2 regions of the Butyricicoccus faecihominis genome follow, and region 2 is predicted to be linked to the other one. Evidence: predicted binding sites of a transcription regulator. Region 2 holds the regulator's gene; the other holds the start of a gene.

Region 1 (18,751 bases), on a different contig from region 2:
ACACAGGGCGCGTTCCGCGGCTCGCAGGCGATTCTGGGCGTGGCCTTTGTGCAGAATCTGTACGGCAATGCCGGTCTTGTGCCGCTGATGATCGTGGCAAGCGTGCCGCTGTACAACATCTTTTCGGTGCTGGTGCTGACTGTCACCGCGCCGGACGCACAGCAGGCGGACCACCGCGGCCTGGTCGGCAAAACGCTGCGCGGTATCATCACCAACCCGATCATACTGGGCATTTTCGCGGGTCTGCCGTTCTCGCTCCTGGCAATCGACTTTCCGCCGATGCTGGACAAGGGTCTGTCCATGCTGGGCAACTGTGCAACGCCGATGGCGCTGCTGAGCATCGGCGCGGGTTTTGAGGGCGCAAAGGCAATCAAAAAGCTGGGCCCGACCTGTGCAGCCGTGTTTATCAAGCTGGTGCTGCTGAGTGCTATCTTTCTGCCGATGGGCGTGGCGCTCGGCTTCCGCGAGCAGACACTGGTGGCTATCGTCATCCTGTGCGGTGCGCCGAGCACGGCGTCCGGTTATGTTATGGCGAAAAATATGGGCGGCGATCATGTTTTGTCATCGTCGATCATTGTGCTCAGCACGGCGCTGAGTGCGGTTACGCTGACATTGACGCTGTTTATCCTGCGTTCGATGGCGCTTATTTAACGTAAGGTTTTCGCCTTCGAGGCGAGGGGAACGCCGGCGGTTTCCCCGGCGGTTTCGCCGGGGAAACCAAAAGGGTAGACACCTGCGGTTTCTACCCTCTTGGGACTCCCGTTTCCCTTTGGGGGAGCACGGCGAAATTTGCAGAGCTGAGACTATGGGGGAACGGCCGTACTGTTCATCTTCCGTAGGGGCGGCCAATGGCCGCCCATTTCTCAACCGCAGATGCTCAAGCTGTTTTCTGACTGCTACACAGATCGGCGACTCTACGCTGGGTGCGGCATAACAGTGCCGCACGAATCGTTAGTCTGGAGATTGTAGACAGCACCTGCGAATATAGACACTTGGTAACATTTATCTTCGTAGGTGCCGTCTGTGATAACACGCTAACGAATTGCGCGACACGGGTATGTCGCGCCTGCTGGAAGTAGCCGGTCTGTGTAGCAGTAAGCTATCCGGGAACTGCGAATATTTTACGAAACAAACGCAAGAGCAACCCGACTGCCGTACCCCTATTTTCGCAGCGGTCGCCGGTCTCTGGTCTGCGCCAGACTATGACAGGAAACGGGTGATTCACAAGAGGGTAGAAACCTTGGTGTCTACCCTCTTGTGCGCCCGCGCGGCGTCAGCGCAGATTTCGTTCGCTTCGCAAGCGATAACTCATAAAATCAGCACAGATTTTGCAAAAGACGCAAAGAAAGGAGCCTCCGGCCATGCTGACTTATCACCTTAAACCGCACGATCAACAGCCGCTCTATGAGCAGCTTTACCACGCTGTCCGCGCGGACATCATGTCCGGCGCCTTGCCCGGCGGCACGCGCCTGCCGAGCAAACGCAAGCTGGCGGCCAATCTGCGCGTCAGCCAGATTACCGTAGAAACCGCCTACGGCCAGCTTGCCGCCGAAGGCTACATCGCCTCTGCACCAAGGCGCGGCTACTTTGTGCAGGAGCAGCTTGCCGTGCCGGTTTCCGAGCCACAGGAGCCATCCACACCGCCTTTGCCGCCGATTTCCGCCTCCAAGGAGACCTATCCTTACGATTTTCGCACGGATTTTGTCGATAACGGCTGCTTTCCGTTCTCCACATGGGCGCGGCTGTCGCGCAGTGTGCTGAGCGAATACTCGAGTGCGCTGCTCCGTGCGACCGACCCGTGCGGCGCGGCGGAACTTCGAGAGGAGATCGTGCGATACCTGCACGACTTCCGCGGCATCAACGTCTCGCCGGACAACATCCTGATCGGTGCAGGCTCGGAGTATCTGATGCATCTTGTCATTCAGCTGCTCGGCCGCGACCGCGTGTACGCGCTCGAGAATCCCGGCTACCGCAAGCTGTACCAGATTTTCGCAGCGAACGGTGTGACCGTGCGTCCGACACCGCTGGACAAGCACGGTCTGCGTGCTGACGCGCTGACCGCGAGTGACGCATCGGTGGTATACCTTACGCCGTCGCACCATTTCCCGCTGGGCACGGTTATGACGGCTGCCCGCCGACTGGAAATCCTCCGCTGGGCGTCGGAAGCGCCCGACCGCTACATCATCGAGGATGATTACGACAGCGAATTCCGCTATGCCTCACGCCCGATTCCGGCGTTGGGTGAGCTGGACAGGACCGGACGCGTCGTGTACGTCAACACCTTCGCGAAAAGCCTTGCCCCCGGACTGCGCATCGGCTATCTGGTGCTGCCGAATGCGTTGATGGCGCGCTATCGTGAACGGTTTTCGCGGTACTCATCTACCGTGCCGAGCTTTGACCAGTACACGCTGGCGGCCTTCATGCACACCGGCGGCTTCGAGCGGCACATCAGCCGCAGCCGCAAGGTCTATCAGGCACGCCGCGACGCGCTCATGGCCGCACTTGACCGCGAGCTGGCCGACCTGCCGCATGAGGTCTCGCGCTCGGAGGCCGGTCTGCACCTGCTGCTGCACATGCGCAACGGCATGCTCGAGCACGAACTTATTGAGCGTGCAAAGGCGGTCGGTGTGCGTGTTTACCCGCTTTCGGCGTACTATACGCCGCCGGTCAAGCCGCCGCGAGCAACGCTTGTGCTCGGCTATGCCGGTCTGACCGAACAGCAGATCGGCGAGGCGGCAAAGCTGCTCAAGCAAGCCTGGACAAAATAAATGCAACCCGAAGTGCGATAAATTTCTGCGAAGATTTGTAGCACTTCGGGTTTTTATTTCGTATTATCGGTGAAAGGAGGATGGAGCATGACCACAAAAACACCCGAACAACTCGTCAGCGTCTACGGCGACATGGTATACCGATTGGCGTATGCGCAGACGCGCAGCCGTCACGACGCGGACGATATTTTTCAGGAGGTCTTTCTCCAGACCGTGCGTAAACGACCGGTTTTCGACAGTGTGGAGCACGAAAAGGCATGGCTGCTGCGGGTGACGCTCAACTGCCTGAAAAGCCACTGGCGCATGGCATGGCGGCGGCACGACACACCGCTCGATGACCGCATTCCGTTTCCCGAGCCGGAGGACAGCGCACTGGATGAAGCCCTGCGGCGGCTGACGCCTAAGTACCGCACGGCAGTGCATTTATTCTACTGCGAGGGCTACACCGCAGAGGAGATTGCGCGCATGAGCGGGGAAAAACCGTCCACGATACGCACACGGCTGACACGCGCACGGGCACAGCTGCGCGAATTGATGAAAGGAGAACTGGACGATGGATTTTCACAAGCAGTACCGCGACATGAATGAGAATATCACGCCGAGCGACACACTGGTGCAGCAGACGATCGCCAAAATGGAGAGCGGCAGGCCGCACAGAGCGCGAAAACCGCTCAAGATCATCCTTGCGGTTGCAGCGGCACTGGCCTGCGTGAGCACCGCCGTAGCCGCCAATCAGGAGGCGGTTCTGCGGGTGCTGTACCAAATCGCGCCCGGCATGGCAGAGTACCTGCAGCCGGTCGGGCAGGTCTGTGAGGACCGGGGCGTTAAGTTGGAGGTCGTTTCGGCGGACGTGGAAGGCAGCACGGCAAAGGTTTATTTGTCGCTGACCGACACCACCGGCAGCGTGTTCGGCGATGCCGCGCCGGATATGTACGACAGTTGGTCGCTTGATTACGCCGGTTTTGGTCGTGGAGCACGTTCCTATGGCTGCTCAACGCTCGATTACGACCCGAATACGCATACCGCAACCTATTTTCTGCAGATTGATGATTTGAATGGCAAACATATTCCGGCAGGTGCATTCCGGTTTTCGTTCAATCAGCTTCTCATCGGCAGAGAAAAGCAGGAAGGTGTTCCGGTAACGGCGGATTTGTCTGCTGTGCCGAAAAACGCACCGACCGAGAACCATGCAATCAACGGTTACGGTACAATGAATCCGGATGCGCTGGGTGACATGGATTCGTATGATTTTCTTGTTCCGCAGGGCACGCTCTGGCAAAGCGAGGACGGTATATGCGCACTGATTGCCGCCGGCTGGCGAAATGGAGAACTGCATTTGCACTATCGCACAGATGGTTCGCTGTCGCTGGACAATCACGCAGATTTTTCCACCGTGCACCTTGCAGACGGCACGGAATTGATGTGCGATTACACGGTAACCTACAAGGATTTTGACAACGACACCGACTACACCGAGTACGTTTTCCCGATGGCATACAAGGATGTTGCCGACTGTACACTTACCGGTGATCTCTACACCGCAAGCAACCTGATGGACGGCAGATGGGCAGTTTCCTTCCGGCTGACGCAGTAACGCAACATGAGGACATATCCGATGGATATGTCCTCATGTTTTATCTGTTTTATCCTTTTTCTTCACCGAATGCGCGAACACAACGGATTGATCACCGAATTTCTGCCGCAGTGCGTCAACCGTCTGGTCGAGCTTATGCTGGCGGTCGCGCTTTTGGATATCCTCGGCGGCATCAAACAGCGAAAGCTGCTCGCACGACTGATTTTCCGGCAGCAGATTGGCAGCCGTGACCGACAGCAGGCGCACCGGCTTGTCCATCGGCCAGTGCCCGAGCAGCAGCTGCATGGACAGATCGATGAGCGTCCGCGTGGAGTTGGTCGGCCGCTCAAGCGTTACCTGTCGTGAGCGGTTGTGAAATTCCGGGTCGCGGATGCCGAGCTGCACGGTCTGGCACACCATGCCGCGTTTTCGCAAACGTCTACCGACATTGTCGCACAGCGCCGTGATGCCCATGCGGCATTCGTCCGCGCCGAGCAGATTGTGCGCAAACGTCATGCTGTTGCCGACCGATTTGACCTCTCGTTCGGCGTAAAACGAGCGCACCGGCTCATCGTCCTCGCCTCTGGCGTAACGCAGCAGAAGATCGCCGTTTTTGCCCAGAATGCTGTGGATAAACGCCGGATCGCAGGCCGCCAGCTCGCCGATCGTGCGCACGCCCAGTCGGTTGAGCCGGTCGCTGGCGCGTTTGCCGACATACAGGAGCGTGTTCGCGGGCAAGGACCACACGCGCTGCTTGAAATTTTCGCGCGAAAAGACCGTCGTGCCATCCGGCTTTTTGTAATCGCTGCCGAGCTTGGCGAACGCGCGGTTGAACGATACGCCGACCGAAATGGTCAGCCCGACCTCCTCGCGCATGCGGCGGCGCAGCTCGTCCGCGATATGCTCGCCGGAGCCGAACAGGTGCATCGAGCCGGTGACATCGAGGAAGGATTCGTCAATGCCGAACGGATCGACAAGATCGGTGTACTGCAGGTACAGTTCGTTGCACTTGCGCGAAAACTTCACATATTCGCTCCGATGCGGTGCTACCAGCCGTAAATCCGGGCATTTTCGTTTCGCCTGCCAGATGGTCTCGGCGGTTTGTACGCCGAAGGCTTTGGCCTTCTCGTTCTTGGCGAGAATGATGCCGTGGCGGCTCTCCGGATCACCGCAGACGGCGGTCGGTCCGTCGGCGAGCGACGGGTCGAGCAGCGTTTCCACACTCGCGAAAAACGAGTTGCAGTCGCAGTGCAGAATGGTTCGGTCCATCGGTCATCATCTCCTTTCGAACGAATGTTTGCATTGTATAACTGCATTATATCCGAAAAAAATGTGCTTGACAAGTGGGAGAATGAGGTGCATACTGTATTTGCAAGCAAGGGTGCCGTGATGAGCGGCTGAGAGGGCGAGAGCCTAACCTTTTGAACCTGTTGGTTAGCACCATCGTAGGGAAGCTGTCGCATACACTTGAAATTTTAATGCTCCGGTTTTACCGAATGGTGAGACCGGAGCATTTTTTTCTTGCGGAAAAGAGGATATTTGCATGAAAGTAAACGGTAACGAACGCGCTGTTCCCGCAGAAGGAACCGTACTGTCACTGCTGAAGGAGCTGGGGCACGACCCGCAGCGTGTGGCTGTCGAGAAGAACGGCACCATCATTCCGCGCGCGCAGTTCGCGGAAGAGAAGCTGACCGATGCAGACCATCTGGAAGTCGTATGCTTTGTGGGCGGCGGCTGATATTCTTCGATTGAAACTACAGTTTCAATCGAGAGGGGACATACTGCATAAAACGCGGATATGTCCCAAAGAAATTTGCGCATCGCAAGCGGCACACAAATTTCTTACTGGTATGAAAACCGAGATACATGCTCCCGGTTTTCATAGAAATTGCAATGCAATTTCCGATTAAATGCACGCTGTGCGTGATTACAGGAGAATTCCCATGATTTTAACCAAAGAACAACTGCATGACGCACTGGTGGAACGCCACGGCGTGGATATTCAGGCTAAGCTGGACAAGGCGTGTGTCGGCATTGCGGGTCTGGGCGGGCTTGGCTCCAACCTTGCGATTTTTCTGGCGCGGCTGGGTGTCGGTCATCTCATCCTCGTGGATTTCGATGTGGTGGACATCACCAACCTCAACCGACAGCATTACACGATGAAAGACCTCGGTATTCCGAAAACGCTCGCACTTGTCGAGCAGCTTGAGGCCATCAATCCCTATCTCACCTACGAGACTTACACCGAGCGGGTCGTTCCGTCCAACGTAGAGCGGCTGTTCTCCGGCTGTGATGTGGTCGTGGAGGCGTTCGACAAGCCGGATCAGAAGGCTATGCTGCTCGAGAATCTGCTTACCAGACTGCCGGAAAAGCCGGTCGTATCGGGCAGCGGCATGGCAGGCTACGGCTCGGCGAACCTGATCAAGACCGAAAAACGCTTCGGCCATGTGTATCTCTGCGGCGACGGTACAAGCGATGTAGCCGACGGTCTCGGCCTGATGGCGCCGCGCGTAGCGGTCTGCTCGGCACACGAAGGCACGATGGTGCTGCGCCTGCTCATTGGCGAAACGGAGCCGTAAATAGAAAACGGAGAACAGAAGCCGCAGCTTTCATTCTCCACTCCCCATTATTCTTTCGGCTGATCGGAACCGCAGTGTGCACACTTGACAGCCTTGATCGGAATCTCGCTGCAGCAGAACGGGCAGACCTTGGTGGTCGGCTCTGCGGGTGCTTCCGGCTTTTTGCCGAGCGCGGTCAGCTTATTGACTGCCTTGAGCAGACAGAACAGCACGAACGCCATGATCAGGAAATTGATGATCGAGGTGATGAACGCGCCGTAGCGCAGCTCCACACCGCCGAGGTTCAGCACGAAACCGCTTAAATCGGTGCCGCCGAACAGGCCGAGGATCGGGTTAATGAGGTTATCGGTCAGTGAAGTCACGATGCTGGTGAACGCACCGCCGATGATAACACCGATCGCCATGTCCATCACGTTGCCGCGCAGCGCGAAGGCTTTGAATTCTTCGATAAACTTTTTCACTTTTACGTTCCCCTTTCTTATTTATACTATCAGTTTATACGTTTCCCTTAAATGGGTCAAGAAAAAGGAGTTTTTCACATGAAAGATACACTTGTAATCGGCGGACACGAGTTCAAGTCCCGCTTTATCCTTGGTTCCGGCAAGTATTCGCTCGACCTGATCAACGCTGCTGTGCAGAATGCAGGCGCACAGATCATCACGCTGGCACTGCGCCGAGCAAATGAGGGCGGCACGGCTAACATCCTCGACTATATTCCGGAGGGCGTAACGCTGCTGCCGAACACCTCGGGTGCCCGCAATGCCGACGAGGCAGTTCGCATTGCGCGTCTGTCGCGTGCGTGCGGCTGCGGCGATTTCGTCAAGATCGAAATCATGCGCGACAGCAAGTACCTGTTGCCGGACAATCAGGAGACTATCCGCGCGACCGAGATCCTCGCAAACGAAGGCTTTGTTGTCATGCCGTATATGTATCCCGATCTGAACGTTGCGCGTGATCTGGTCAACGCGGGCGCGGCCTCCATCATGCCGCTGGCGGCTCCCATCGGCACGAACAAGGGTCTTGCCACCCGCGAGTTCATCAAAATCCTGATCGACGAAATCGACCTGCCGATCATTGTAGACGCAGGCATCGGCCGTCCGTCGCAGGCTTGCGAGGCGATGGAGATGGGCGCGGCAGCTATCATGGCCAACACCGCGATTGCCACCGCAGGCGATATTCCGGCGATGGCTGAGGCGTTCAAGCAGGCGATTGAGGCAGGCCGCACGGCATACCTTGCCGGTCTGGGCCGTGTCCGTGAGACGGCGTCGGCATCCTCTCCGCTGACCGGTTTCCTGCAGGATTAAGACGGAAAGAGGGATATTTGTCATGGAAAACGAAAAAAATGAAATGATTTCCGCGAAATACATCACCGCTGATACCGATCACATGGAGTATCAGCTGGGCATGGACAACATCGGCTCCGAGGTGCAGGACGAGGTCATTTCCCGCATGAACGCCTATGACGCGGATGCCTATACGGCGGCTGACGTGCTGCGTGCGCTTCGCAAGGACGTTCTCTCGCCGGAGGACTTCGGCGCACTGCTGTCTCCCGCGGCGCTGCCGTTCCTTGAGCAGATGGCGCAGCGCGCACAGGCCGAAACACGCAAGCATTTCGGCAACTCGGTGCAGATGTTCACGCCGCTGTATATCGCCAATTACTGCGAAAATTACTGCATTTACTGCGGTTTCAACTGTCATAACAAGATTCGCCGTGCCAAGCTGGATATGGACGAGATCGAACAGGAGCTGAAGGCCATCGCGGAGACCGGTCTGCAGGAAATCCTCATTCTGACCGGCGAGAGCCGTGCCATGTCGCCGGTATCCTACATCGGCGAGGCCGTTAAGCTGGCGCGCAAGTATTTCCGTGTCATCGGCATCGAGATTTATCCGCTCAACGTGGATGAGTACGCTTATCTGCATGAGTGCGGTGTGGACTACGTTACCGTATTTCAGGAGACCTATGACGACCAGAAGTACAAAACCCTGCACCTCGGCGGTCACAAGCGCATTTTCCCGTACCGCCTGAACGCACAGGAGCGTGCCTTAATGGGCGGCATGCGCGGTGTCGGCTTTGCGGCGCTGCTCGGTCTGTCCGACTTCCGAAAGGACGCGTTTGCGACCGGTCTGCACGCGTACCTGCTGCAGCGCAAGTATCCGCACGCAGAGATTGCTTTCTCGTGTCCGCGTCTGCGCCCGATCATCAATAACGATAAGATCAATCCGAAGGACGTGCACGAGCCGCAGCTGCTGCAGGTGGTATGTGCCTACCGCATCTTCATGCCGTTCGCGTCCATCACTATCTCGACCCGCGAGCGCGCGGGCTTCCGCGATAATATCATCGGCATCGCCGCCACCAAGATTTCCGCCGGCGTAGACGTCGGTATCGGCGGTCACTCCGGCGAGGATAAGGGAGATGAGCAGTTCGAGATTTCGGACGGCCGTTCGGTCGATGAGGTATATAACGCAATCGTAGAGCATAATCTGCAGCCTGTAATGGCAGATTATCTGTATGTTTAACACATTTCTGCTGTATTTTGCCGAAAGCAAAACAAGCAGAACAGGCGCACCGCAGTGCGCCGCATAAAATTCCCTAAGAAAGTCAGGGCGTGTACCTGACTTTCTTACCACTGCCCGCGCCGCCGCGGCGCGGCCTCGTTTGCTGTGCAAACGAGAGGGGGATATCCGGACAAGTTCCCAGGGAAACTTGTCCGGCATCTAAGGGGGACGGAGTCCCCCTTAGAACAAGGCTTGTCAGCCGCCGAAGTGCGGCAATCTGCTGAGGACAGAGCGCACCGCATGCCACTGCAGATTTATATGAAAACCGCACTCCGGAAGCAATAAATTTTATTCCGAAGGAGTATCAGTAAGCCATGAGAAATTATGCAACGCAGATGGATGCCGCAAAGCGCGGTATCGTCACGCCGGAGATCGAAACGGTCGCCAAAAAGGAAAACCGTCCGGTCGAGTTCATCATGGAACGAGTCGCAAAGGGTACGATTGCGATTCCGGCGAACATCAATCACAAAAGCCTGTCCGCAGAGGCGGTCGGCGACGGCACCCGCGTAAAGATCAATGTCAATCTCGGCATTTCGGGTGACTGCAAGGACTACGAGATGGAGCTGCGCAAGGTGCGCATGGCCGTTGACATGGGCGCGGAGTCCATCATGGACCTGTCCAACTACGGCAAGACCAACACCTTCCGCAAGCAGCTGATCGACATGTCGCCCGCGATGATCGGCACCGTACCGATGTACGACGCGATCGGGTATCTGGAAAAGGATCTGCTCGAGATCACCGCACAGGATTTCCTCAAGGTTGTTGAGGCGCACGCCAGGGAGGGTGTGGACTTCATGACCATTCATGCGGGTATCAATCGCCGTGCGGTCGAAGCCTTTATGCGTGAGGGCCGCAGGATGAACATCGTCTCCCGCGGCGGCTCGCTGCTGTTCGCGTGGATGAAGATGACCGGAAATGAGAATCCGTTCTTCGAGTATTACGACGAGGTGCTGGACATTCTCCGCCGCTACGACGTTACCATTTCGCTGGGTGACGCACTGCGTCCGGGCTGCATTGATGATGCGTCCGACGCGGGTCAGATCAGCGAGCTGATCGAACTGGGCAATCTTGCGCAGCGTGCGTGGGCGAAGGATGTACAGGTTATGATCGAGGGCCCCGGCCATATGGCGATGAACGAGATTGCGGCCAATATGCAGATGGAAAAGCGCCTTTGCCATGGAGCGCCTTTCTATGTCCTCGGGCCGCTCGTCACCGATATTGCACCGGGTTACGACCATATTACCTCGGCCATCGGCGGCGCCATCGCCGCACAGGCCGGCGCGAACTTCCTGTGCTACGTTACACCGGCGGAGCACCTGCGCCTGCCGGATGAAAATGACGTGCGCGAGGGCATCGTTGCCAGCAAGATCGCGGCCCATGCCGCCGATATCGCACTCGGTTTGCCCGGTGCGCGTGACCGCGATAACGCAATGGCGGACGCGCGTCATAAGCTGGATTGGGATGCACAGTTCGCGCTGGCACTCGATCCGGAAAAGGCCGAGCGCTTCTATAATCAGGTTCCGCCGACCGAGCGTCATACCTGCTCGATGTGCGGTAAAATGTGCGCCGTGCGTACCACAAATATGATCCTTGAGGGCAAAGAAGTCAAATTCTGCTCGGAAAAGGGCGCATGCTGATGCTTCGGAATAAAAAAGAGCGGTCGGGAGACCGCTCTTTTTTGAAGCTGTCGAAAAACTACCGTTTTTCGAGCCGCCTCTCGATAAAAACCACGCTTTCGGTCGAATTCTGAAGAAAAATCGCGCCTTGCAGGCAGGATTCTGTTTGCTTCGCAAGTGTTCGATCTCGATTTGGCAATCAAACAAACAAAACCGGCACATAAGGAGAAAAACCTCTGTATGTGCCGGTTTTCGCTTGCAGCTAAGAAAAATACTGATGTCTCAGCTCCAGATTGTACGCAAGCAGCGTCCGCAGCCGTTTTTTGCCGCGGGAGCAGTGCCGCGATACCGCCGATGGACTGATCCCAAGCCGTTCGGCGCACTGCTTGCAGGATAATCCCTCCACCTCGATCATCCACAGCACCTCGTACTGCCGCGGTGTCAGTTGCTCGCGCATGGCCCGGAAGAAGGCCGTGCGGAATGCCTGCCGGAAGCCGCGGTCGTCCTCCGCGAGCAGACCGAGATACTGCCGGTAGGCCAGCCGTGTCGCTGTGTGCTCAGACAGCGCGACAGTCCGCATGCGCGTCACCTTCTTCGCTGTGGTCGTGGTAGTGCTCCATCAGGAATACGGTCTGACGGCTCTCGTTGATCAGCGTCTGCAGGAATTTTGCACGCTGCTTGAGCCGGTAGCGCACCTCCGGCTGACGCGTACGCTTCTGTGCCGCCTGAAGCTGCTTGATACGCAGCTCCAGCAGAGCGACATTTACACGGTATTCCTGCGCCATCTCACACAATTTCATGGCGGCCCCTCCTTACGATATACGAACAAATGTTCGATTCTTTATGTCCCTTATAATACAACATAAAGTATGAGTTGTCAATGAAAAACTATATTTTGTGTTATATTCCTAAAATTCGCATCATACATTGTGGTAGAGAGGGAAGGAGGAGATACCATGCACAGACTGCTGCTGACCGGTGTCGGGCTGGTGCTGGTGCTGTATTTGCTGCCGGTATTTTACCCAGCGGAAACGGACAAGACAGAGCCGCAGACACCCTCAGAAAGCGTCACAGCGGCAGCGACAGGCGGTTCGGACATCACGGTTCTGGTGAACGGCAAGGCGCAGGAAATGCCGCTGGAGACCTATGTGGAGGGCGTGACGGCGGCAGAGATTGCGGACGATTTTCCGGTTGAAGCCATCCGCGCACAGGCGGTCGCAGCGCGGACGTACGCGGTGTATAAGCAGTCGAGAGGACGGCCGGCAGAGCATCCGGATGCGGACGTCTGCGACGATTACAGCCATTGTGCGGCATACCAGCCGGACGCGGTCAAGACGTTCAGCACCGGCTATTCGCGGATACGCAAGGCCGTCAAGGACACGGCAGGGCAGATCCTGACCTGCGACGGTGCACCGATTGCGGCTGTGTTCCACTGCGTCAGCGGTCCGAAGACCGAGTCTGCCGCCGATGTCTGGGGCGAGGATATTCCGTATCTGCAGAGCGTGGTCAGTCCGGGCGGCACGCAGTACGCCGGATACGAGAGCGCGGTGACACTAACGGCGGATGCGTTCCGCGAAAAGGTCGCGCAGACTCTGCCCAAAGCGGATGTGAGCGGCAAGCCCGACCGCTGGTTTGCGTCCTCGGTGCGCTCGGCGGCTGGCGGCGTGAAAACCGTGAAGCTCGGCGGCGTGACCGTCGAGGGAACCGCAGTGCGGGCGCTGTTCGGCCTGCAGTCCACGAATTTCACCATCACAACCACCGAGGACAGTATTACGTTTCACACCATCGGATACGGACATGGTGTTGGTCTGTCGCAGTATGGTGCTAAATATATGGCGGAGCAGGGAAGCGATTACACGGAAATACTGGCTCACTATTATCCGCATACAGAGTTGAAATTGGAGAGCAGAGAGTGAAGAAAATGGAAAAATGAGAATGGAAAATTGCGAACCTTGTTCGCATATGAAAAGGAGCGCATTGCGCGACAAAAAAGGCAGGATATGTGCCTGCCTTTTTTAACAAACAGGAAAATCCCCCGAAAACCGGGAAGTTTTCGGGGGATTTCTCTGCAATAGCCCTTACAGGCTTGCCTGGCAAGGGCGTTTCTCGATAGAAAGGACGGTTACGTCCTTTCTATCGAAGGCGAAGCCTTAGAAAGCGAAGTTGGTCTTAACTCTCCAGATATTCTGTGCATACTCAGCAATCGAGCGGTCCGCTGCGAAGCGGCCGGAGTTGGCAATGTTGATCAGCGCCATGCGGTTCCACTGATCCTGATCGCGGTAAGTCTGGCTTACGCGCTCCTGTGCTTCAGCGTAGGATGCGAAGTCCTTCAGGCTCATATAGCGATCAGCCGGGCCGCCGTTGCCGCCGTGCAGCAGCAGGTTGGCAATATCGGTGTAGTCCACGCCGTCACCGAAGCCGTGGATCATCTGATCGAGCACGCGGCGGATCACCGGATCGTTCTGGTAGATGACCATCGGCTCATAGCTGCCGGAAGCGGCCAGTGCCTCAGCCTCGGGCGTCTCCATGCCGAAGATGAAGATGTTCTCCTTGCCGACTGCCTCGCAGATCTCGACGTTTGCGCCGTCCATCGTACCGATGGTCAGAGCACCGTTCATCATGAACTTCATGTTGCCGGTACCGGACGCTTCCTTGCCGGCGATGGAGATCTGCTCGGAAACCTCGGCAGCCGGCATGATGATCTCAGCCAGCGATACCTTGTAGTCCTCGAGGAATACGACCTTCAGCTTGTCGCGTACTGCCGGATCGTTGTCGATCATCTTAGAGATGGAGTTGATCAGCTGAATGGTCTTTTTCGCAACTGCGTAGCCCGGTGCGGCCTTGGAGCCGAAGATGAAGGTGCGCGGAACGAAATCCATATCCGGATTGTCCTTCAGCTTGTGGTACAGGCTGATAATGTGCAGAATGTTCAGCATCTGGCGCTTGTACTCGTGCAGACGTTTAACCTGTACGTCGAAGATGGAGTCCATGTTGACTTCGATGCCGTTGTGCTCCTTGATATAGTCCGCCAGACGCTGCTTGTTGTGGCGCTTGATCTCGCCCAGCTTGTCGAGCAGCTCCTTGTCATCCGCATAGTTGTTCAGAACCTGCAGCTCGGACGGATGGGTGCGGTAGCCGGTGCCGATCTTGCTCTCGATCAGCTCAGCCAGCTCCGGGTTGGCCTCACACAGCCAGCGGCGGTGTGCAATGCCGTTGGTGACGTTGCAGAACTTGGAGGAGTAGATCTTGTAGAAATCAGTGAATACGCGCTCCTTGAGGATCTCGGAGTGCAGCGCGGATACGCCGTTAATAGAGAACGAGCCTGCGATAGCCAGATGCGCCATGCGGACGGTATCGTCGGCAACGATAGCCAGCTTGGAGATCTTCTGGAAGTCGTTCGGGAAGTAGTTCCACAGCTCCTTGCAGAAGCGCTCGTTGATTTCGTAGATGATCTGCATAATACGCGGCATCAGCTCCTGAACGAGCGATACCGGCCAGCACTCGAGGGCTTCAGGCATAACGGTGTGGTTGGTGTAAGCAACAGACTGGCTGGTGATGTTCCAGGCCTGCTCCCAGCTCATGTCGTTTTCGTCCATCAGGATGCGCATCAGCTCTGGAATAACCAGGGTCGGATGGGTATCGTTGATGTGCAGGACGTGCTTGTGCGCGAAGTTTTCGAGCGTGCCGTACTTGGCCTTGTGCTTTGCACAGATGTCCTGCAGGGTTGCGGAAACCAGGAAGTACTGCTGCTTGAGACGCAGGGACTGACCCTCGCGGTGGTTATCCTCCGGATAGAGGACCATGGAGATGGTCTCTGCCAGTGCGTGCTTCTCCAGTGCTTTCAGATACTCACCGGAGGAGAACAGCTTCATGTCCAGTGCGATCGGGCTCTGTGCCTTCCACAGGCGCAGACGCGCGATGTTGTTGGTGCCGTAACCGGAGATCGGCATATCATACGGAACTGCCAGAACCGGCGTGTAATCGTGGTAGTTGACAACCAGCTTGCCGTTATCGTCGAAGTAGGTGTCAACCGTGCCGCCGATCTTGACCTCGCGGGTCTCATCCATTGCCGGAATCTGCCAAACCTCGCCGGTAGACAGCCAGGAATCCGGCAGCTCGACCTGCTGGCCTTCTACGATCTTCTGCTTGAAAATGCCGTGCTCGTAGCGGATGGAGTAGCCGGTGCCGCGTACGCCGTCGGTCGCCATGCCGTCCATATAGCAGGCAGCCAGACGGCCAAGACCGCCGTTGCCCAGACCGGGATCCGCTTCCTCCTCGAAGATGTCCGCCATCTCGAAGCCCATGTCCTTCAGGGCTGCGGTCAGTGCATCCAGCATACCGAGGTTGTAGGCGTTGTTGCGCAGGCTGCGGCCGACAAGAAATTCCATGCACAGATAATGCACCTGACGCTCTCCGTCGCGCTCTACCTCATTCTGGGTTTCGATCATGTGCTCTGTCAGTGCATCGCGCACTACGAGGGCACAAGCCTCGTATACCTGATCCTTGGTAGCGTCCTCTACCTCGCAGGCGAAATGTCTTTGCAGTTTACCTGCAATGGCTTCTTTCAAAGCGGTCTTTGTGTACTGGGTCTTTGGCATGGTCTTTCTTATCTCCTCACATAGTTGTTTGGAGGCACTGCCGAGCGATACGTCTGCGGTGCTTTGCGGAAATTTTGCGCTTTGGCGTCGTTGCGATCCCTTGCAATACACAAAGTATTGCTGCGGAACCGCGCCTAGCCAAATCACAAACTTTACTCGCAAATCACTCTTGCCGTATCACTCGTCAGCACCTCTAAGGGTGCCGTAGATTTCAATGGGATGAAAATTACGGAATCACCAGTTACCGTCACCGTATTCCCTCAAATCGGGTGACGGGTCGGGCTGACAGGTCGGTTACTGACCCATCGCGGTCTTGTAAACCTCGATATATTTATCGGCAGAGCTGCCCCAGCTGAAGTCGCTCTGCATACCCTGCATAATCAGCTTGCTCCACGCAGGCTTGTTAAAGCGGAATACGCCGCAGGCCTCGCGGATAACGTGCAGCATGTCGTGCGCGTTGTAGCTTGCAAAGGTGAAGCCGTTGCCCGTGCCGGCATAATCGACAAAGGCGTGAACGGTGTCCTTGAGGCCGCCGGTCTCGCGGACGATCGGAATAGTGCCGTAGCGCAGTGCGATCATCTGTGCCAGGCCGCACGGCTCAAACTTGGACGGCATCAGGAACATATCGGCGCCTGCGTAAATGCGGTTTGCCAGATCGCCGGAGAACATGATGGACGCGGAAACCTTATCCGGCCAGCGACGCTTTGCCTCAATGAACATCTGCTCATAGCGGTAGTCACCGGTGCCGAGCACGATCAGGCGAACATCATCTGCCAGAATATCCGGCAGGACTGCTTCGATGAGGTCGAGTCCCTTCTGGTCAACAAAGCGAGTGACAATGCCGATAACCGGCGTGTTTGCATCGCCCTCGAGGCCGCAGAGCTTGAGCAGTTCGGTCTTATTGACCTGCTTATCCTGCGGATTGTTCGGGCCGTATTTCTTGAAGATCTTGCTGTCGGTCTCCGGATTGAAGGCATCCATGTTGATGCCGTTCAGGATGCCGTGCAGCTTGTAGCTGTTCATGCGCAGCACGGAATCCAGACGGTAGCCGTAGTATTCGGTCTGAATTTCGTTTGCGTAGGTCGGCGAAACCGTGGTGATAGCCGTGGAAGCCACGATAGCAGCCTTCATCAGGTTGACGTCACCGTCCATCGCCATAAAGCCGGAGCGGAAGTGTGCGTCGTCAATGCCGAGCACATACTCCAGAATCTCACGGCCGTAGCGGCCCTGATACTGGATGTTGTGGATGGTGAACACGGTCTTGATATTCTCGTAGAACGGACGGGAAGCGAACATCAGGTTGTAATAAACCGGAACGAGGGCAGTCTGCCAGTCGTTGCAGTTGATCACATCCGGCTTCCAGTCCAGATCGGGCAGTACCTCGAGTACCGCCTTGGAGTAGTACGCGAAGCGCTCTGCGTCGTCGTACTCGCCGTAGATCTGGCCGCGTGCGAAGTAATACTCATTATCGATGAAATAATAGGTAACGCCGTCTGCCTCATAGCGGAAGATACCGCAGTACTGGTTGCGCCAGCCCAGACGGACGTAAGCGTTTTTGATGTAATAGAACTTTTCGCGCATACTCTGGTCGATCGCAGAATACAGCGGGCAGAATACACGCACGTCATGTCCCTTGGCAGCGAGTGCCTGCGGGAGCGAACCTGCTACATCGCCCAATCCGCCGGTTTTGATGAACGGAGCGCATTCGCTGGTAACATACATGATTTTCATAAAGCCGAGCCTCCCCAACAGAGAGTGCGGAAACAGCGCTGACCGTTTCCGCACCCGTTGTAATTTTATTATACTCGTTTCTGTCTGAATGTAATATAGCAATATTTCACGAACATTTGCGCTGCGGAAAATGCGTTTTTGCTGTGATAGCAACTTCTAAACAGAAGTTTATGCGGATTTAACAGAAAAGGATCAAACGGTTGCGTTTTTTGCGATGGTGATCGGATAATTTTCGTGTCCCATCATCGTGCGGCCATCACGGATAATAACATTGCGGTCGGTGATGACATGACGGAGCGAAGCCTCGGTCATAATGCGTCCGCCTTCCATGATGATGCAGTTATTGACCTCGGCGCCCTTTTCAATCACAACGTCGCGGAACAGAACGGAGTTCTTTACCTTGCCCTCGATGCGGCAGCCGTCGGCGATGAGGCAGTCCTCTACGTCGGCTTCATCGCCGTAGTAGGTCGGAGCCTCGTCCTTGATGCGGGTCAGGATCGGACGGGTGCGCTTGAATACCTCGTTGCGGACATCCTTGTCGAGCATGTCCATGTTGGAGCGGTAGTAGTCGAAGGTGTCCTCGACCTTGACGGCGTACTCGTTGAACAGGTAGCCGGCTACCGTGCCGTCCATCAGGGCACGGGTGAGGAATTCGCGCTCAAAGTGGATGCAGTTATGGGTTACGCAGTCGGACAGCATGTGGATAAGGTACTGGCGGCTCATGACGTAAATGCCGAGTGCCGCATGCTTGCACTTGCCCTCGTTGCAGTCTCCAACGCGGATGTCAACGGCTTCCTTCTTGCGGTTCAGCTCCACATAGGTGGTAAATGGGGAATCCTTCTGCTTCTTGGTGCATACCATGGTCAGGTCTGCGCCGGACTTGATGTGGCGGTCGATAACGTCGTCGAGCGGTACATTGGCAACAATGTCGCCGTCCGCTACGACTACATAGTCTGCACGGTTCTTCTGCAGGAAGTCAACCGCACCGGCCAGTGCGTCGATCTTGCCGCGGTACTCGCCGGTTACCAGCGGAGACGCCTTCTTGGAGTAGGAATACGGCGGCAGCATGGTTACGCCGCCGTTCTTGCGGGAAAGATCCCAGTCCTTGGCGTTGCCGATGTGGTCGATAAGGGACTGGTACTTGTCCTTCATCAGTACGCCCACGCGGTAAATGCCGCTGTTTACCATATTGGAAAGCATAAAGTCGATAATGCGATACCGGCCGCCCCACTGTACCGCACCGACCGTGCGGTGCTCGGTGATCTCACGGAGATCGCTGTCGGTATCAAATGCAATGATCATGCCTAAAACGCTGTTCATGTTTGTGCCG
Region 2 (12,485 bases):
GCTGCGCCGCCCGATTTCGATCTGCACCTGGCAGGGCAGTCATCTGCGCATTGTTTTTCAGGTGAAGGGCGATGGCACGAAGTGGCTGAGCGAACGCAAGGTTGGCGATGTGCTCGACGTGCTTGGACCGCTTGGACACGGCTTTGACGTACAGGCACTGGGGGATCGCCCGATCTTTATCGGCGGCGGCATTGGCGTACCGCCGATGCTTGGCTGTGTACGCACGGCAGCAGAAAAGGGCGCACAGCCTGCCGCAATCCTCGGTTTCCGCAACAAGGGTGCGGTGATCCTTGAGGGCGACTTCCGTGATGAATGCGAGACCTTTGTCACCACCGACGATGGCACCTACGCGCGTCACGGCTTTGTCACCGATGTGCTGAAGGAGCAGGTGGCAGGTGCGACCGGCGTGGCTGCCTGCGGTCCGAAGCCTATGCTGAAGGCGATTGCGGCGATTGCAAAGGAAGCCGGCGTGCCCTGTCAGGTTTCGATGGAGGAGCGCATGGGCTGCGGCATCGGCGCCTGTCTGGTGTGTGCGTGCGCGCTCAAGTCGGAAAACGGCGAAACCCGTTACGGTCATGTCTGCAAGGACGGTCCGGTGTTCAATGCTGAGGAGGTCGAGTGGTAATGGCAGATTTAAGAGTGAACTTTTGCGGCGTTGAGCTGAAAAACCCGATCACGACCGCATCCGGCACCTTTGGTTTCGGCCATGAGTACGGCGAATTTTTTGACCTGTCCCAGCTTGGCGGCATCGGCGTTAAGGGTCTGACACCGACCGAGCGTCTCGGCAATCCGGCGCCGCGCATCGCGGAGACCCCGCAGGGTATTCTCAACTGTGTTGGTCTGCAGAACCCGGGCATTGACCGTTTCATCGAGGAGCAGATTCCGTTCCTGCGCCGGTACGACACCAAAATCATCGCCAACGTCTCCGGCAACACGGTCGAGGAGTACGAGGGCATGGTCGAGAAGATTTCGGATGCGGATGTTGACCTCATCGAGATGAACATCTCCTGCCCGAACGTAAAATGCGGCGGCATGGCATTCGGCACCCAGCCGAAGATGGTCGAGGAGGTTGTTTCGGCAGCCAAGGCCAAGGCGAAGAAGCCGCTGATCGTCAAGCTGTCCCCGAATGTCACCGATATTGCGGAGATTGCACGCGCGGCGGAGTCCGCAGGTGCGGACGCGCTTTCGCTCATCAATACACTGCTCGGTATGCGCATTGATATCGAAAAGCGCAAGCCGATCCTGTCCAACGTAATGGGCGGTCTGTCCGGTCCGGCGGTGTTCCCGGTTGCGGTTCGCATGGTATATCAGGTGCGTAAGGCGGTTTCCGTGCCGATTCTCGGCATGGGCGGCATCCGAACCGGACGTGATATTGTCGAAATGATGCTTGCGGGCGCAGACGCGGTTGCCATGGGTACGGTGATGTTCAACGACCCGACCGCTCCGGTCAAGGCGCTTGCCGAGCTGAACGAGTGGCTGGATGCACACGGCGTGAAGTCTGTCACCGAGCTGTCCGGTGCAGTTGAGGTAGGCTGATGAGAACCACGGTCTACATCATCCGTCACGCTGAGGCAGAGGGCAATGTATACCGCCGGTGTCATGGTCAGTACAACGCGCTGCTGACCACGCGGGCGTACAAGCAGCTGCCGTATCTGGCAAAGCGGTTTGAGAATGTGCCGCTTGCGGCGGTTTACTCGTCCGACCTGTTCCGCGCACGCGTAACGGCTCAGGCTGTGGCAGAGCCGCATCATCTCTCGGTGGAGACCCGACCGGTGCTGCGCGAGATTGATATGGGAGACTGGGAGGACATTCCGTGGGCCGAGCTGCCGCACACATGGCCTGAGCAGTACGCGCTGTGGTGTGCCCGTCCGTGGGAAGCAGCACCGCCGCACGGCGAGACGGTCATGCAGGCCGGTCAGCGCATGCTGGACGGCGTGCGCGCGATTGTGCGCGAAAATGAGGGCAAAGAGGTCGCAGTAGTGACGCACGGCAGTGCGATTCGCGGCATGCTGACGATTGCACACGGCTTTGCACCCGAACCGATGGGCGAAATCGGCTGGGGTGACAACACCTGTGTTGCCAAGCTGGAATTTGACGAAAACGGCAATATCGACGTGGTTTACGAGAATGATGCCTCGCATTTGCCGCAGGAATACTCCACGTTTGCGTCCATTGGCTGGACGAATACCAAGGGCATTCCGGCGTCACCGCAGATCTGGTTCCGCCGCGCTGACCCAAAGAATCCACAGGATGTGGATAAAATTGTGGGATTCATGCGCGAGCTGCACAAGAATGCCTACGGCACGGATGCAAACCTCGATCCGGATGCGCTCATCCGCGATGTAGAGCGGGCACAGAAGGTTTCGCCGCGGGCGTGCACCTTCGGCTGTTTGGAAAGCGGGGAAGAGGTCGCGCTCGTTTACCTGAAAACCTGGTGGGAGGAGCAGCCGGAGATCGGTCTGGTCGGCGGCTTCTGCATTGCCGGTGACTACCGCGGCTGCGGTCTGAGCGGACAGATTCTCGGTCAGGCCATCAGCGTGTACCGTGCGCTCGGCAAGCGCGAGCTGTGTGCTCGTGTTGCCGAGAAAAACATGCGTGCACAGGGATTTTATCATAAATTCGGTTTCCTGCAGCGCGGCGAGTACCGCGATGAGAACGGACTGCATTATCAGATGGTAAAGCCGATTTCGGTCGAATAAATAGGAAAAGCGCTCTGTTTTTGGCAGAGCGCTTTTTGATTCGCAATGAGAAATTAGCAGTTGGTAATTGTATACGGCAGCGGAAAGAAATCCTTTTCGGCTGCTTTTCGATTTTACAGCTTGAGCAGAACCGCACTGTATCGCGGCAGCGCAACCGTACACAGACTATCCTTGCGGGAGACGGCAGGCGTCTCTCCGGTGCCGCCGAACTCCGCGGCATTGCTGTCAAGCAGAATCGTAAACTTCGGCAGGGAAGCGGTGAAGTTCTGTTCGCTGTCCGCGAAATTGCACAGGGCGAGCAGCGTTTCTCCGTTTGCACGGCGCTCCATGCCGAATACGCAGGGCGCATCCACATGATTTTCCGCCCACCGGAAATTATCCGGTGCATAATCTGCGTGCAGCGCGGGATTCTCCACATAAGTTTTGCACAGGCTGTGGAAAAATCGGTGGAACGGACGTTCTGCCAGTGCCCAGTCCAGCGTACCGGCTTCGCTCCATTCGTACAGCTGACCCAGCTCGTTGCCCATGAAATTCAGCTTTTTACCCGGATGCGTGAACATATAGAGGTACATCACGCGCGCCTGCGCATACTTGTCGCATTCGTCCGCGCCCCACATTTTCTGCACGATTGCCGCCTTGCCGTGCACAACCTCGTCGTGCGAGAGCGGCAGCAGGTAGTGCTCGTTGGAAAAATAGTGCATCGACCAGAGCAGCTTGCCATGGTCGCGCGGACGCAGATCCGGCTGGGTTTGGCAGAACTCGAGCGTATCGTGCATCCAGCCGAGATCCCACTTGTAGTCGAAGCCCAAGCCGCCCCCGTCCACCGGACGGGTGACACCGGGATAGGCAGTCGAGTCCTCAGCGATGAGCAGAGCAGAGGGATGGCGGGCTTTCAGACCGCGGTTCATATTTTTAAGGAATTCGAGCGTGTCGCCGTTGACGCCGCGCGCGGGATCGCCCTGCCAGTAGATCAGGCGCGAGACCGCATCCATGCGCAGACCGTCAAAATGAAACTCAGTGAGCCAGTAATCGGCCGCAGACTGCAGAAAACAGCGTACTTCCCGTCTGGAATGAATGAAATTGTAGCTGCCCCATTCACTTTCGCCGACCGCGCTGTGCGGGTACTCGTACAGGTGCGTGCCGTCGTATTTCGCCAGACCGTAGGAGTCTACGGCAAAGTGTACCGGTACAAAATCCATGATCGCACCGATACCGGCATGATGCAGTTTGTCAATCAGCATTTTCAGCTGTGCCGGCGTGCCGTAGCGCGAGGTCGGAGCAAAAAATCCGGTGTTCTGGTAGCCCCAGGAGCCGTCAAACGGGTGCTCGGACAGCGGCAGAAACTCCACATGCGTGTAGCCGTTTTCCTGCAGATAGGGAATCAGTCGGCGGGCGATTTCATCGTAGGTGTACCAGCCGTTTGCGTCGTCCGGATTGCGCATCCACGAGCCGAGGTGCATTTCGTAGATATTAAGCGGTGCATCCGGCGAAGCCGTGCGGCTGTTCATCCACGCTTCGTCTGTGAAGCGGTACTCGTCAAGGTCGGTGATAATCGAGCAGCAGGCAGGCCGCAGCTCCATGGCAAAGCCGTAGGGATCGCAGTGCTCGGTGACAGAGCTGTCCGGGCCGTAGATGCGGTATTTGTAAAACTGGCCTGCGCGGGCGTCCTGCACAGAGACCGACCAGAAGCCGCTGCGGCCGTCCTGTACCAGATCGGTCTCGGTCCAGCCGTTGCACGCGCCGGTCAGCGTAATGCGGCTGGCATTGGGCGCAAAGGTACGGAAAACGACAGCGTTTTGCTCTATGTGAGCGCCAAACCAGCGGTAGGCGTCGAAAATTTCTCCTGTGAAGAATTGGTGCTGATTCATGGAAGCACTTCCTTTCTTTTCCCCTAACGGGGGATGGTCGCTTGCGAAGCGAACGGAATCTTGCCTACGCGGCAGGCGCACAAGAGGGTAGACACCAAGGTTTCCACCCTCTTGTGAATCACCCCTTTCCTGAGAGGGCACGGTGGTTGTTCAGAACTGAGACAATGAGGGAACGGCAGAGGATTTTTTCTACCGCAGGACGTGCTTTGCGCGTCCATGTATCCGCATATTCGCAGTGTCGGATAGATTACTGCTACACATGCGGTTAAATCTACGCTGGGTGCGGCACAAGGTGAATTGCCCGAAGGGCAAGAGAAGGTCCCCTGGGGGATAACAGTGCCGCACAATTCGTTAGCGTGTTATGATAGACAGGGCCTGCGAAGATAAATTGTAGCGAATACCTAAATTCGCAGGTGCCTTCCGTTACAACGTGCCAAAGGGTTGCGCGACACGGGTATGTCGCGCCTGCGGAGACGGAACCGCATGTGTAGCAGCAGAGTATCTGGCACTGCGTATAGGCAGGGGAATGGGAGCACACTGTGCTCCCCAACGGAAGAAAAAATCCTCTGCCGTTCCCCTTTTCGGAGCGGTCTCGTCTCTCCGATTTTCGCCGTGCCCTCTAAGGGAAAGAGGAAGATTCACAAGAAGGAGAAAACCGCAGGTTGTCTCCTTCTTGTGTCCCCGCCGGACAGGCGACACCACCGCTGGAGTCAGCGGAACTGGCATATTCATACATCCAGTATAGAATACATCCACGTTAAACGCAACCGTCAAAACTGTACAAAGTGTCCGTTAAATAAAAATGAACCAGCCCACCGCTTCGCGGCTCTTATACTCGGGTGCGTCAAAGGACGCGGGTTTCACCGAAAATAAAATGAACCGAGTCCAAACTGGCTGCTCTTATATACAGACGCACCCAGGGAAAGGATAGAAAGTTATGAACGATAAAGAGCTTGTCAGCCGCATGCAGCACGGCGATATGCAGGCGTTCGATGAGCTATACGAGCGCTACAAGGACGATGCATACCGCCTTGCGTGCCTGATCACCGGCAGCAGGACGGACGGCGAGGATCTGGCGCAGGAGGCCTTTGTCACCTGTGCACAGTCCATCAAATCCCTGCGCGACGGCAGCAAATTCCGGCCGTGGCTGCTCAGAACGCTGTCCCGCGCGGCATGGAAGTACTGCCGCAAAGCCAAGCGGGAAACGCCGGTATCCGAATTTTTCGATGCAGGTGAGAGCGAAAGCGCACTGTCCGCCGTGCTGCGGACGGATGAGCAGCGCCGACTGTATGCCGCCCTCGACACACTGGACGAAAAACGCCGCGTGACCGTGGTGCTGTATTACTTCGATGATCGCTCGGTGCGCGAGATCGCGCAGGCGACCGGCGTGACCGAGGGAACGGTGAAATCCCGCCTTTTTTCCGCTCGCCGCCATCTGCGGCAGGCGCTGACCGAAGAACGGAAGCCGAAGGAGGCTGCAAATCATGGATGAAATCAAAATGGAACGTGAAATCAAGGAAATGCTGCATCAGTGTGCAGATGAGCTGCATGCACCGGATTCGATGCAGGCGCGCGTCAAATTCGCACTGAACAATGCACCGGCACGCAAGCGTCATCTGTGGAGCAAACGCTTTGTGGCGGTTGCTGCTGTCGCTGCGATTGCGGTGACCGGCGCATTTGCGGCAGGCGGCATGGGCGGCATTTTCAGTGAGGGCTGGTCTGACCAGCGGCTGGATCTGTCGAGCACGCAGGCGCATCTGGCTGATGCCGGTGTAGTGCTCACGCTGCCGGACAAGATTGGCGAGTATACGTTCAGCTACGGTTCTGATGTGGCTACCACCGCACGGAATGGTGTGGGTGAAACGGAGAAAATCGCCGAGGTGGATGCAACCTACACGAAGGATGGCGTGAAGCTGAATCTGTCCGCGCACAAGAGCTACACCGTGTTCACCGAGGACGAGATGGAGAATCCGGTTCCGGCAACGACTGCCGAGGTAAACGGCGTTACGCTGACCTATCGCGATGCGCACTACCGCTTCGTACCGGACGACTACGAGAAGTCCGACGAGGAAAAGCAGCAGGAGAAGAACGGTGAACTCGTTATTAGCTGCGGCTCAGACGAGGTGGAGGATAAAATGTTCCAGTCCGTGCTATGGGAGCAGGACGGCGTGACCTACCTTATCAGCGGCTTCGATACCGGTTTGGATGCACAGACCATGTTCGATATGGCAGCTGAGCTTGTAAAGTAAATCGCAGCAGACGAAATTACACGAAAAAAGCATCGGAAACGCAGTTTCCGATGCCTTTTTATGCTTATTGGATGGTTTACTCCACCGAAATGATGTAGTAGTAAACTGGCTGACCGCCGTCGATGACGTTGATCTCCATCTCCTTGTTTTCCTTGTGCAGCAGGTTCTCAACCTCAGCGGCCTGCTCCTCGGTAACGCCTTCGCCGAAGATAACGGTTGCAAACGCGCTGTCGTCGGAGACCATCTCGCGCGCCAGCTTTTTGAGGACCGAGGTTTCCTTGCCGTTGGCGCACAGCTTGCCCTCGCACAGCGACAGATACTCACCCTGTTTGATCTTCTTGCCGTCAAACTCGCTGTCGCGGGCCGCATACGTCACCTGACCGCTGCGGACGTGCTTTGCCGCGTCCAGCATAGCAAGCGCCAGCTCGCTGTCCTGCTCGGCTTCCGGATCGACCGCCAGCATAGCCGAAATGCCCTGCGGGATGGTCTTGGTCGGCACGACGATCACTTTTTTCTCATCGGAGAGGTGAACGGCCTGCTCGGCTGCCATGATGATGTTCTTGTTGTTCGGCAGCACGAAAACGATCTCCGCCGGAACGGCATCGACAGCGTGCAGGATGTCGTCGGTGGACGGGTTCATGGTCTGACCGCCCTGCACGACAACGTCCGCGCCGAGGTCGGTAAACAGGGTTTTGAGACCCTCACCGGCAGCAACGGCTACAAAGCCAAACTTCTTCTCTGCGGGGACGATCACGCGCTCCTTGGGCGCGTCTGCCGTGCCCTCGATTACCTTGGCGGTGTGCTGCTCGCGCATGTTTTCGATCTTAACGGTCAGCAGCGGACCGAATTTCAGACCCTCCTCAAGCGCCTTGTTCGGCTGGTCGGTGTGAACGTGTACCTTGACGATATCATCATCCTCGACAACCACCAGCGAATCGCCGATCTCGTTCAGAATGGAGCGCAGACGAGCGACATTGCGTGCCTTGTCCTTGCGGGATGCGATGAACTCGGTGCAGTAGGTGAAGGTGATGTCCTCGTCGTTGATCGCAGCGAAGTCTGCGGTGGACTTGGTCGGCTCTGCCGCAACAGCACGTTCCTTGTGGATGCCGCGCAGCGCGTCCAGCATGCCCTCGAAGATGGTGATAAAGCCGAAGCCGCCGGCGTCAACCACGCCTGCCTTTTCAAGCACCGGATTCTGGTGAACGGTCTCCTCGAGTGCGGTGTGGCCCTGCTCGAGGATCGCTGCCAGAACCTGCTCTGCGGTGAGCGTCGGCTCGGCCTGACACAGCTCGACCGCGTGCTGTGCCGCAACGCGCGATACGGTCAGGATGGTGCCCTCAGCGGGCTTCATAACCGCCTTGTAGGCGGTGTCTACGCCCTCGCGCAGCGCAAGCGCGAGTGTGCGGCCGTCGGCCTCGTCGGTCTCGCGCAGCTTTTTCGCCATGCCGCGGAACAGCAGCGACAGGATAACACCCGAGTTGCCGCGCGCGCCGCGCAGCAGCGCGGAAGCGGTCGCATCTGCCGCTTTGGCGAGGGTCGGCTCAGCGAGCTTTTCCATCTCAGCCATCGCGGAACCCATCGTCATGGACATATTCGTGCCGGTATCGCCGTCCGGCACCGGGAATACGTTCAGTTCGTTTGCCTGTTCCTTCTTTTCGGCAATGGCGAGTGCGCCCTCGATCACCATGGACCGGTACAGCGCACCGTTGATTTTCTGATCTGCCATTTAATTTAATCTCTCCCTAAAAGTAACCGCGCAGTTGCGCGTAATAAGATTTCGGTTTGCTTGCAAACCGTAACCGCATGGCAGGATTTCCTTAGGGCAATCCGAGCCATTGGTCCCGTCCGCAGACGTCCGCGGTTACGCCGCGGCATGCAATCAGCGGCGTATTTCGCCGCAACAAAACCCGCGACATGAGCGTGGGTTTTGTTACTCCGACTCAGCGCCCTTGGGGCGCGTCGTTCGGGTATCGGAAGTCAGTTTCTACGGAACTGATTTCCGTATATAGGGGACTTGCGAAGTCCCCTATAGGTGTCAGTCCGCCTTGATGCTCTCTACATAGATATCGACGTTCTTCACGTCCACACCGGTCAGACGCTCAACGTTGTAGCGTACCTCGCCGATGATAGAGCGGCAGACGGTGGCAATATTCACACCGTGCTCGACTGCAATGTGCAGGTCGATGTTGACACCGCCGTCCACAGCCTCGGTGACCTTTACACCGCGCGACTGGTTTTCCAGTCCGAGCAGATGCGCCAGTCCGTCCGACATGGAGCGGATGGTCATGCCTTTGACACCGAAGCAGGAGGATGCTGCGTAACCGGCAATGCCGGCCAGCACCTCGTTGGTAATGTCGATATATCCGAGATCGGTCTTGATGGTCATATAAAAACCTCCCTGCGAGTTAGGGGTGCAGAATGCGGGTCCCCTTGCAATAATCAATACTTTTGCTGTTTATATGATATAACAAAATCATGTAAAATACAAGCAATGCGGTGATGAAACTGCGTTATTTTTCAACACGGCGGCAGAAAATGGATAAATTGAAGGATAGTGTCGAATAACGCGGAAAATTCGTGCAGGTTAATGCAAACAAATGTTTGCTTATTGCAGCGGATTGCGGTATAATAAGGATAAAATTACGAACGTATGTTCCGACGGAAACAGCGAGGAGTGCCGAAAATGAAGAAGATTTCCGCCAAACAACAGCAGATACTGGAGTATATAAGCAGTTATTCCCTCGAACACGGCTATCCGCCTTCGGTGCGCGAGATTGGTGCAGAGATGGGACTGCGGTCGCCGTCCACCGTGCATGCGCACCTGAAAAAGCTGCAGGAGGCCGGTTATCTGGAGCCGAATGAGCATAAATCGCGTGCGCTGACGCCGGTCAGCGGCCCTTCCATGGTGCCGCGCGTGCCGATTCTGGGCCGCGTCACCGCCGGTATGCCGATCCTCGCGGTGGAGGAGCATATCGGCTATGTGCCGTTCGAACCGGCAGTGGGCGGCGGCGAGTATTACGCGCTGCGCATTCGCGGCGATTCGATGATCGGCGTGGGCATTATGGATGATGATCTGGTCATTATCCGGCAGGATGTGCAGGCGCGCAACGGCGACATCGTAATCGCGCTGCTCGAGGATGAGGCCACCTGCAAGACGCTCAACATCACGCCGGACGGTGTCTGGCTCATGCCGGAGAATCCGGCGTATCCGCCGATCAACGGCACCGGGTGCCAGATTTTAGGCGTGGTGAAGGCGGTTTACCGCGAGTATTAAGAGCAGCCTTTTCAGTACCGGCTGAGCGGGGGACGCGAACTGCCGCAGGCGTGTTCGCCCTAACGGGCGGGAGGTTTTTCGCTTGAAATCAAGCGGGGGATTTGCCGCGCCCGCAGCGAGGGCAAGAGGGTAGACACCTACGGTTTCTACCCTCTTAACTCCCGTTTCCCTTTGTTTGTTAGTCTGGCGCAGACCAGAGAGCGGCGACCGCTTCGAAAAGGGGAACGGCAGTCGGGTTACCACAGCGTATCTTTCGCAACCTGTTCGCAGTTCACAGATAGATTGCTGCTACACAGGGTGCGGCACTGTTATGCCGCACCCAGCGTAGAGTTGCCCGTATGTGTAGCAGAAAGGTATCTGACCCTGCGAATACGCGGATACATGGACGGCTATCAGTCGTCCTGCGGAAGAAAAAATCCTCTGCCGTTCCTTTATAGTCTCAGTTCTGCAAATTTCGCTGTGCTAAGAGGAAACGGGGAGATTCATAAGAGGGGTGGAAACCTTTGGTGTCCATCCCTCTTATGCGCCCGCCGCGTAGGCGAACTCCCGCTGAACTTCAGCGAAAAACGCTCCGCCCGTTAGGGCGAACCGTCTGCGCGGTTCGTGCGCCCCGGTCAATTGGTGCAGAAAAAGGGTGCCGCCCAGAATGGGCGAACCGCCTGCGCGGTTCGTGCGTCCCGTAAAGCGGGTGCTTTGTAAATCAAAATTCCCAAAGGAGAGTCCACATGCCATCGGTTGATGACAGCATCCAGTTCGTCAAGGGCATCGGCCCGAAAAAGGCGAAGCTGCTCGAAAAACTGCATATACGCACGCTCCGTGACGCGCTCGAGACCTACCCGCGCGACTATGAGGACCGCACCCACATCACACCGATTGCGGAAATCGACATGGAGGACAAGTACGCCGTGCGCGCGGTGGTCGGCACCGAACCTAAGGTCAACCGTATCCGCAAGGGCCTGACGTTGGTCAAGTGTACGATTTACGATGAAACCGGCACGCTGAACGTCACCTACTTCAACAATCCGTATGCTGCGGCACAGCTCCGCGTCGGACAGGAGTATGTGTTCTACGGCAAGGTGCAGGGCTATGGACGCGGCCGCACGATGTTCTCCCCGCAGTCGGAGAAGGTCGCACCGGACGCTGACCACCCGGGACGCATCGTGCCGGTCTATCCGCTGACGGCGGGACTGACCCAGCGCGATCTTGAGCGTGTAACCGCTGCCGCGCTCGACACGCTGACCGGTGAATGGCCGGATCCGCTGCCCGAACTTTTGCGGGCAAAATACCGCCTGCCGGACGCAGTAGATGCGCTTTCTGCCATTCACCGACCGAAAACCAAGGACGATATGGCGCAGGCGCGCCGACGCATGGTATTCGAGGAGCTGTTTTTGCTCTGCTGCGGCCTGCAGCAGCTGAAGGAGCGTCGAAAGGCGGATTCCGGCATTGTTTTCACCTCGAATGGATTGGATTCGTTCTTTGAAGCCCTGCCGTTTACACCGACCGGCGCACAGCGGCGTGCGATTATGGAGATCGCGGCAGACTGCGCCTCCGGACGGCCGATGAACCGGCTGGTGCAGGGTGATGTCGGCTCGGGCAAGACGGTGGTAGCGGCCGGATTGTGTGCGCTGGCCGCGCAGAACGGCTGGCAGGCGGCTTTCATGGCGCCGACCGAAATCCTCGCCGCGCAGCACGCGGAAACGCTTGCACCCATGCTGGATAAGCTGGGCATCTCGTGCACGCTGCTCACCGGCTCGATGACTGCCGCGCAGAAACGTGCGGCACTGGCCGCCATCGAGACCGGTGCGGCGCAGGTGGTCGTGGGCACGCACGCGCTCATTCAGCAGGGTGTGCAGTTCCACCGGCTGGGTGCCGTTATCGCGGATGAGCAGCATCGGTTCGGTGTGGCGCAGCGTGCCGCGCTGTCCGCGAAAGGCGGCTCGCCGCATGTGCTCGTCATGTCGGCTACGCCGATTCCGCGCACGCTCGCACTCATCATGTACGGCGATCTGGATGTGTCCGTGCTGGACGAGATCCCGCCCGGAAGAAGTCCGGTCGAGACCTACGCCGTGGGCGAAAATATGCGCAAGCGTATTACTGCCTTCATCGACAAGCAGGTCGGTCTCGGTGGGCAGGCTTACGTCGTGTGTCCGCTCATCGAGGACAGCGAAAATGCAGAAACCAAGCTGAAAAGTGCGGAACAGCACGCAAAAGACCTGCAGAAGCTGCTTCCGCACCGACGTGTGGCTGTGCTGCACGGACGGATGAAAAACGCGGAAAAAGATCAGATCATGCGCGATTTTGCAGCGCAGAAATACGATATTCTGGTTGCAACGACGGTTATCGAGGTCGGTGTGGACGTGCCGAACGCCAATCTAATGGTGGTCGAGGACGCAGA

What was found. Region 2 encodes LexA, which represses DNA repair genes until DNA is damaged. Its sites were predicted from a motif close to CNAACANNTGTTNG; they were not measured.
Region 1: dinB (DNA polymerase IV) is a predicted target of LexA. The motif match lies at 5,628-5,641, and genes of this name have one in related genera.

The regions. Positions count from the first base shown of each region.
Region 1 covers NZ_BMQH01000010.1:54,169-72,919, reverse strand. The annotation lists gene IEY11_RS10800 (AEC family transporter) at 1-651, shown strand, start outside; gene pdxR (MocR-like pyridoxine biosynthesis transcription factor PdxR) at 1,362-2,768, shown strand; gene IEY11_RS10790 (RNA polymerase sigma factor) at 2,856-3,356, shown strand; gene IEY11_RS10785 (hypothetical protein) at 3,322-4,362, shown strand; gene dinB (DNA polymerase IV) at 4,396-5,610, opposite strand; TPP riboswitch at 5,709-5,811, shown strand; gene thiS (sulfur carrier protein ThiS) at 5,885-6,079, shown strand; gene thiF (sulfur carrier protein ThiS adenylyltransferase ThiF) at 6,285-6,920, shown strand; gene mscL (large conductance mechanosensitive channel protein MscL) at 6,968-7,381, opposite strand; gene IEY11_RS10760 (thiazole synthase) at 7,460-8,224, shown strand; gene thiH (2-iminoacetate synthase ThiH) at 8,247-9,437, shown strand; gene thiC (phosphomethylpyrimidine synthase ThiC) at 9,791-11,113, shown strand; gene IEY11_RS10745 (RNA polymerase sigma factor) at 11,355-11,672, opposite strand; gene IEY11_RS10740 (hypothetical protein) at 11,650-11,892, opposite strand; gene spoIID (stage II sporulation protein D) at 12,049-13,008, shown strand; gene IEY11_RS10730 (glycogen/starch/alpha-glucan phosphorylase) at 13,243-15,690, opposite strand; gene glgA (glycogen synthase GlgA) at 15,985-17,421, opposite strand; gene glgD (glucose-1-phosphate adenylyltransferase subunit GlgD) at 17,614-18,741, opposite strand.
Region 2 covers NZ_BMQH01000007.1:163,027-175,511, reverse strand. The annotation lists gene IEY11_RS08680 (dihydroorotate dehydrogenase electron transfer subunit) at 1-625, shown strand, start outside; gene IEY11_RS08675 (dihydroorotate dehydrogenase) at 625-1,536, shown strand; gene IEY11_RS08670 (bifunctional histidine phosphatase family protein/GNAT family N-acetyltransferase) at 1,536-2,699, shown strand; gene glgB (1,4-alpha-glucan branching protein GlgB) at 2,813-4,567, opposite strand; gene IEY11_RS08660 (RNA polymerase sigma factor) at 5,505-6,059, shown strand; gene IEY11_RS08655 (hypothetical protein) at 6,052-6,816, shown strand; gene IEY11_RS08650 (DAK2 domain-containing protein) at 6,893-8,542, opposite strand; gene IEY11_RS08645 (Asp23/Gls24 family envelope stress response protein) at 8,852-9,202, opposite strand; gene lexA (transcriptional repressor LexA) at 9,500-10,090, shown strand; partial or broken gene recG (ATP-dependent DNA helicase RecG) at 10,813-12,485, shown strand, end outside.